Regions from separate parts of the Streptomyces sp. NPDC002730 genome, predicted to be linked through region 2. Evidence: riboswitches for the same ligand, from Rfam matches in the RefSeq annotation. Region 2 holds a riboswitch; each other region holds the start of a gene.
The links. A riboswitch is a leader RNA that binds a small molecule or an ion and turns the genes downstream of it on or off. The one in region 2 is predicted to bind thiamine pyrophosphate.

Region 1 (2,258 bases), on a different contig from region 2:
AAGTCGATGTTCGGAAACAGGCCATGGATCAGGCCGGTGCTGTCGTCGGTGTTGCCGGTCAGGCTCGCCCAGCCGATGAAGAGCGAACCGAGCAGTCCGATCAGCAGCAGCGAGATCAGCGTGCCGAGGACCGCGACCGACGTACGTGCGGTGAGTCCGTGGCACAGATAGAGAGCGATCAGCATGATGGCGCTCGCCCCGATCACCGCGACGATCAGAGGATTTGAGCCCTGCAGGATCGCGGGCAGGATGAACAGGGTCAGTACGGCGAACGAGGCGGCGAGCGCGATCAGCGCCATCACACCGCGCATCCGTCCCACCAGCACCACCGCGAGCGCGAAGATCCCGGCCAGCAGCACCATCGGGAACTTCCGGTCCACATCGGTCACGGAGTACTGAAGATCGCGGGGCGCATCGGGCGCGTACGCCACCACCACCCCCTGGCCCTTGCTCAACTGCCGTGGAGCGTCCGGCTGGACGATCTCGGTGAAGGTACGGCCCTTGTCCTTACCGCTGGTGACCTCGATCGTCGCCTTCGCGCAGCTGCCCCGCTGGGAATTGGCCGCCTCGCGCCCCTCGGGCGTGGAGGTGTCGCCGGTCGGCGGCACCTGCGCCGCATTCACGTCCTTGCAGTTGACCTTCTCGACCGTCACCACCTTGCCCTGCTCGGTCTGCCGGTCGAAGCCGACACCGCTGCGCTGATGGTCGGGAGCGCCGCCCGGCCAGAGCACGAACAACCCGACCAAAACCGCGGTGGAGAAGGGAATCAGCACCGCGGCGATGACCTTGCGAAGGTGCTTGGAGACAGGCGCGGCCGGCCCATGGCTGTGCGAATGGCCGTGTGCTTCGGGCTTCTGCTGCGAGGAGGTCACCGGCCGATCATCGCAACAACGGGAGGGGCCCACTGTTCAGCACGCCAGAAATGACGCTAGCGTGGTGGCACCTTTGCACACGCGGGAGCTCGGAGCACCGGGCTGAGAGGGCGCTGACCTTCGTACGAGTCGTGACGAATCGTACGGAAGCCGCTGCGTCGACCGCCGAACCTGTTACCGGGTAATGCCGGCGTAGGGAGTAGGTCTCATGACCGTTCAGGATGCACGCACGCCTGCCGCCGACCAGGCGGAGCGCAAGCCCGGCTGGCACAAGGGGTACGTCGAGGGTTCGCGCCCCGACCTCCGGGTGCCGGTCCGGCAAGTGCACCTCACCAATGGCAAGGACGTGACGCTGTACGACACGTCCGGCCCGTACACCGATCCCACCGTCGAGACCGACGTCCGCCGCGGCCTGCCGCCGCTGCGGGAGAACTGGATCATCGGCCGCGGCGACACGGAGGAGTATGCGGGCCGCCCGGTCCGCCCCGAGGACGACGGGATCAAGCACACCTCGCCGCGCGGGGGACTGCGCAACCTCGACGCCGTCTTCCCCGGCCGCCCGCGCCAGCCCCGCCGGGGCCGCGACGGCCAGGCGGTGACACAGCTCGCGTACGCACGCCGCGGTGAGATCACCCCGGAGATGGAGTACGTCGCGATCCGTGAGAACGTCTCCGCCGAGGTCGTCCGTGAAGAGATCGCGGCGGGCCGGGCCGTCCTGCCCGCCAACGTCAACCACCCCGAGATCGAGCCGATGATCATCGGCAAGCGATTCCTGGTGAAGGTCAACGCCAACATCGGCAACTCCGCGGTCACCTCCTCCATCGAGGAGGAGGTGGACAAGATGACCTGGGCCACCAAGTGGGGCGCGGACACGGTCATGGACCTTTCCACCGGCCGCAACATCCACACCACCCGCGAGTGGGTGCTGCGCAACTCCCCGGTCCCGATCGGCACCGTGCCGCTCTACCAGGCGCTCGAGAAGGTCGACGGCAAGGCCGAGGAGCTGACCTGGGAGGTCTACAAGGACACGGTCATCGAGCAGGCCGAGCAGGGCGTCGACTACATGACCGTCCACGCGGGCGTGCTGCTGCGGTACGTGCCGCTCACCGCCCGCCGCAAGACAGGCATCGTCTCCCGCGGTGGCTCGATCATGGCGGCCTGGTGTCTGGCGCACCACAAGGAATCGTTCCTGTACGAGAACTTCGAGGAGCTCTGCGAGATCCTCGCCTCCTACGACGTGACGTACTCCCTCGGCGACGGACTGCGCCCCGGCTCGATCGCGGACGCCAATGACGAGGCGCAGTTCGCGGAGCTGCGTACGCTCGGCGAGCTCAACACCATCGCCAAGCGCCACAACGTGCAGACGATGATCGAGGGCCCGGGCCA
Region 2 (2,258 bases):
GGGCCTCGTCCGGCAGTGTGCCGGTGACCAGCACCGTGGCCATCACATCGCCGGTGACGGGTGTGAGCAGCACCCCGTTGCGGTGGTGGCCGGTGGCCAGATGCAGACCCGGCAGAGCGGTCGGGCCCAGCAGCGGCGCATTGTCGGGAGAGCCGGGGCGCAGCCCGGCGCGGGTCTCGGTGAGCGGCAGCTCGGTGATGCCGGGCACCAGCTCGTGCGCGTCGCGCAGCAGCTCGTACACCCCGCCCGCCGTCACCGTGGTGTCCCAGCCGAGCTCCTCGCTGGTCGCCCCGATGACCAGCTCGCCGTTCTCGCGCGGCACCAGATAGATGTCACTGCCGCGCACCACGGCCCGCACGGTCCGGGAGAGGAACGGCGCGTACGCACGCGGCACGGTCAGCCGCAGGACCTGGCCCTTTACCGGCCGTACCGGCGGCAGTGCATCCTCCGGTACGCCGCCGAGCCTGCCGCTCAGACTGCCGCACGCCAGCACCACCTGGTCCGCGGAGAGCTCACTGCCGTCCGTCAGTACGGCTCCGGCCGCCCGGTCCCGTACCACCGACAGCCGCTCCGCCCAGCCGCGGTGGAAGACCACCCCGGCCCGCTCGCAGGCCGCCACCAGCGCCGCGGCCAGCCGCCGCGGATCGACCTGGTGGTCGCCGTCCACCCGAAGGCCCCCACGCACGCCGGGCGCGAGCATCGGCTCCAGGCGCCGGCATTCGCGCCCCGTCAGCCACTCCGACTCCAGGCCGGACTGACGCTGCAGGGTGTGCAGTTCACGCAGGTGCGCGCGGTCGTCGGCGTCGAGCGCGACCGCGAGCGTGCCACAGGCGCGATAGCCGACGGACTGTCCGCTCGCCTCCTCCAGCTCGGCGACGAAGGCGGGATAGCGCCGCGCCGATTCCAGATTGAGGCCGAGCAGCGTCTGCTCGCCGTAGTGCAGTTCGGTGACGGCGGCGAGCATGCCCGCCGCGACCTGCGCAGCGCCGCCGCCGGGCTCCGGATCGGCGACCGCGACCCGCAGCCCTCGCTGCGCCGCACGCCAGGCCGTGACCAGGCCGATGATTCCGCCCCCGACAACGAGGACGTCTGAGGTACGCGACATGGGCGTCCAGCCCCTCCCTTCGCCGGCATGACCCGGATCAGGTTCGTACGGTCGGAGGCCGTCCAGCCTCCCTCTCAGCCCGGTGCGTCCGGGCTCCCGCGAGTGCCTTACGGTGGCCACCCTAACCCCAGGCCCCAACTCGCAGTAAGGGAGCAGCCACTGTGGCAAGGTCGCTCGACGGACTCGTGCTCTCCCCGGTCGCAGACCAGGCTCCGGGCCAGGTGGGGACCCGGACCCGGTTCACGTACCACGAGCAGGAAGGCCGGATCTGGGCCGAGTACGAGGGCGGCGATGTGCTCCGCGGCCACCTGGTGGGCACCAGGGAGGGCGACCGGCTCGACTTCCGTTATGTACAGCTGAAGGCGGACGGCGGGACCTCCTCGGGGCACTGTCTCTCCACCGTCGTCGAGCTCGAGGACGGGCGGCTGCGGCTGGAGGAGAGCTGGGAATGGGAGTCCCAGGAGGGCAGCGGGACGAGCGTCGTCGAACAGCTGCCTTCTTGACGGTCCGTCAGATGCGTAAGGTTGTCGGGTGAGCGAGCAGCAGACAGCACAGACGCAGCGGCGCGTGGTCGTCGTCGGCGCGGGAATGGCCGGAGTGCAGACCGCGGTGGCACTGCGCGAGCAGAGTTTCACCGGTCCGGTCACGCTGATCGGCGCCGAGCCCCATCAGCCGTACGACAGACCCCCGCTCTCCAAGGCGATCCTGCTCGGCAAGGCGGAGGGCTCGGCCTTCGACGTCGACTTCGAGGCACTCGGCATCGAGCTGCGGCTGGGCTGCGAGGTGACCGGAGTGCGCGCCGGGGCCCATGAGCTGGACACCGAGGCAGGTCCGGTCCCGTACGACGTCCTGGTCATCGCCAGCGGTGCGGAACCGATCACCCTGCCCGGCGCCGTGGGCGTACCCGGCGTCCATCTGCTGCGCACCCTCGACGACGCCGCGCGGCTGCGCCCCGTTCTCGCGCAGCAGCACGACATAGTGGTCGTCGGCGCGGGCTGGATCGGCGCGGAGTTCGCGACGGCCGCCCGTGAGGCTGGCTGCACGGTCACTGTCGTCGAGGCCGCCGGGCGCCCGCTGGCCGGAGCCCTGCCCGCCGAGGTCGCCGGCCCGATGGCCGATTGGTACGCGGAGTACGGCGTCGAACTGCTCACCC
Region 3 (2,258 bases), on a different contig from region 2:
CGACGACGACACCACCCGCAAGACCCTGTGGCGGCTGCACGACGGCACGCTCGTCGAGTCCGTGCTGATGCGCTACCCGGACCGGGTGACGATGTGCATCTCGTCGCAGGCCGGCTGCGGGATGAACTGCCCCTTCTGTGCGACCGGTCAGGCCGGCCTCGACCGGAATCTGTCGACCGCCGAGATCGTGCACCAGATCGTCGACGGCATGCGCGCCCTGCGCGACGGCGAGGTGCCGGGCGGACCGGCGCGGCTGTCCAACATCGTCTTCATGGGGATGGGAGAGCCGCTCGCCAACTACAAGCGGGTCGTCGGCTCCATCCGCCGGCTCACCGACCCCGAGCCGGACGGCCTCGGTCTCTCGCAGCGCGGGATCACCGTCTCCACCGTCGGCCTGGTACCCGCGATGCATCGCTTCGCCGACGAGGGCTTCAAGTGCCGTCTCGCCGTCTCGCTGCACGCGCCGGACGACGAGCTGCGCGACACCCTGGTCCCGGTCAATACGCGCTGGAAGGTCCGGGAGGTGCTGGACGCCGCCTGGGAGTACGCCGAGAAGTCGGGCCGCCGGATCTCCATCGAGTACGCGCTCATCCGCGATATCAACGACCAGGCGTGGCGGGGTGATCTGCTGGGCCGGCTACTCAAGGGCAAGCGGGTCCATGTCAATCTGATCCCGCTCAACCCGACGCCGGGATCGAAGTGGACGGCTTCGCGGCCCGAGGACGAGAAGGCCTTTGTGGAGGCCATCGCGGCGCACGGGGTGCCGGTCACCGTCCGGGACACCCGTGGCCAGGAGATCGACGGAGCGTGCGGACAGCTGGCCGCTTCGGAGCGTTAGCGCCCGTGTAACCTGGCTTGAAACATCTACATATTCCGACAGGGGAGCGCCACAGCGCTGAGAGTGCGACGCGGGCTTGGTAAATCAAGCCCAGTGGTCGCAGACCCTCTGAACCTTGCCCAGGTCATTCTGGGTAGGAAGTTCGGTCATTACTCACAAGCTGTTGCGCCCTGCCCGGATTCCTTTCGAGGGATCCGGGCAGGGCCGCGTCTCTTCCTGGTCATCCCAGGAGGAATTTCAGTGAGCACCACCAAGAAGATCACGGTCACCGCGCTGGCCGCGGCGCTCGGCGTCACAACGCTCGCGGCCTGCGGCGGTGAGTCCAAGGACTCGTCGGCCCCGGACGGCGGCTCGAAGCCGAAGAGCGTGACGCTCGTCAGCCACGACTCGTTCGTCGCCTCCGCCTCCGTGCTGAAGGAGTTCACCAAGGAGACCGGCTACACGGTCAAGGTGCTCAAGAGCGGCGACGCGGGCGCGGCCCTCAACAAGGAGATCCTTACCAAGGGCTCCCCGCAGGGCGATGTCTTCTTCGGCGTCGACAACACCCTGCTCTCGCGTGCTCTCGACAACGGCCTGTTCACGCCGTACGAGGCAAAGGGCCTGAGCCAGGTGAACGACGAGGTGCAGCTGGACAAGGACAAGCACCGGGTCACGCCCGTCGACACCGGCGACATCTGCGTCAACTATGACAAGAAGTACTTCGCCGACAAGAAGCTGGCGCCGCCGCAGTCCTTCGACGACCTGGCCAAGCCCGCGTACAAGAACCTCCTGGTGACGGAGAACGTCGCGACCTCCTCGCCCGGCCTCGGCTTCCTCCTCGGCTCGGTCGGCAAGTACGGCGAGGACGGCTGGCAGGACTACTGGAAGAAGCTGAAGGAGAACGGCGTCAAGGTCGTCGACGGCTGGGAGCAGGCGTACAACGAGGAGTTCTCCGGCTCCGCGGGCGGTAAGAAGGCCAAGGCCGACCGGCCGCTCGTCGTCTCGTACGCTTCCAGTCCGCCGGCCGAGGTGCTCTTCTCCAAGCCTCAGCCGACCGAGGCGCCCACCGGGGTCGCGACCGGAACCTGCTTCCGCCAGACCGAGTTCGCGGGTCTGCTCAAGGGCGCGAAGAACGAGGCGGGCGGCAAGGCCCTGCTGGACTTCCTGGTCTCCAAGAAGTTCCAGGAGGACATGCCGCTGAACATGTTCGTCAACCCGGTAATCAAGGACGCGAAGCTGCCCGAGGTGTTCACCAAGTTCGGTGCGGTGGCCGTCAAGCCCCAGACCGTCGCTCCCGACAAGATTGCCAAGAACCGTGAGCAGTGGGTCCAGTCATGGTCCTCGCTCGTACTGAAGTAACGAAGTCCGTCCGCGGGAGTGCGGCGCGGCTCGGGCTGATGGCCGGGCCCGCCGTGTTCTTCGCGGTCTTCTTCGCCTATCC

Region 1: linked by a shared signal. The riboswitch ahead of thiC (phosphomethylpyrimidine synthase ThiC) and the one ahead of thiO (glycine oxidase ThiO) in region 2 are both predicted to bind thiamine pyrophosphate.
Region 3: linked by a shared signal. The riboswitch ahead of ACFYXH_RS20320 (thiamine ABC transporter substrate binding subunit) and the one ahead of thiO (glycine oxidase ThiO) in region 2 are both predicted to bind thiamine pyrophosphate.

Annotation. Positions count from the first base shown of each region.
Region 1 is NZ_JBIAQG010000005.1:351,473-353,730, forward strand. It holds gene ACFYXH_RS15285 (YibE/F family protein) at 1-872, opposite strand, end outside; TPP riboswitch at 944-1,088, shown strand; gene thiC (phosphomethylpyrimidine synthase ThiC) at 1,081-2,258, shown strand, end outside.
Region 2 is NZ_JBIAQG010000006.1:418,939-421,196, reverse strand. It holds gene thiO (glycine oxidase ThiO) at 1-1,105, opposite strand, end outside; TPP riboswitch at 1,103-1,215, opposite strand; gene ACFYXH_RS18160 (hypothetical protein) at 1,267-1,608, shown strand; gene ACFYXH_RS18155 (NAD(P)/FAD-dependent oxidoreductase) at 1,637-2,258, shown strand, end outside.
Region 3 is NZ_JBIAQG010000007.1:349,087-351,344, forward strand. It holds gene rlmN (23S rRNA (adenine(2503)-C(2))-methyltransferase RlmN) at 1-838, shown strand, start outside; TPP riboswitch at 869-996, shown strand; gene ACFYXH_RS20320 (thiamine ABC transporter substrate binding subunit) at 1,079-2,176, shown strand; gene ACFYXH_RS20325 (ABC transporter permease) at 2,215-2,258, shown strand, end outside.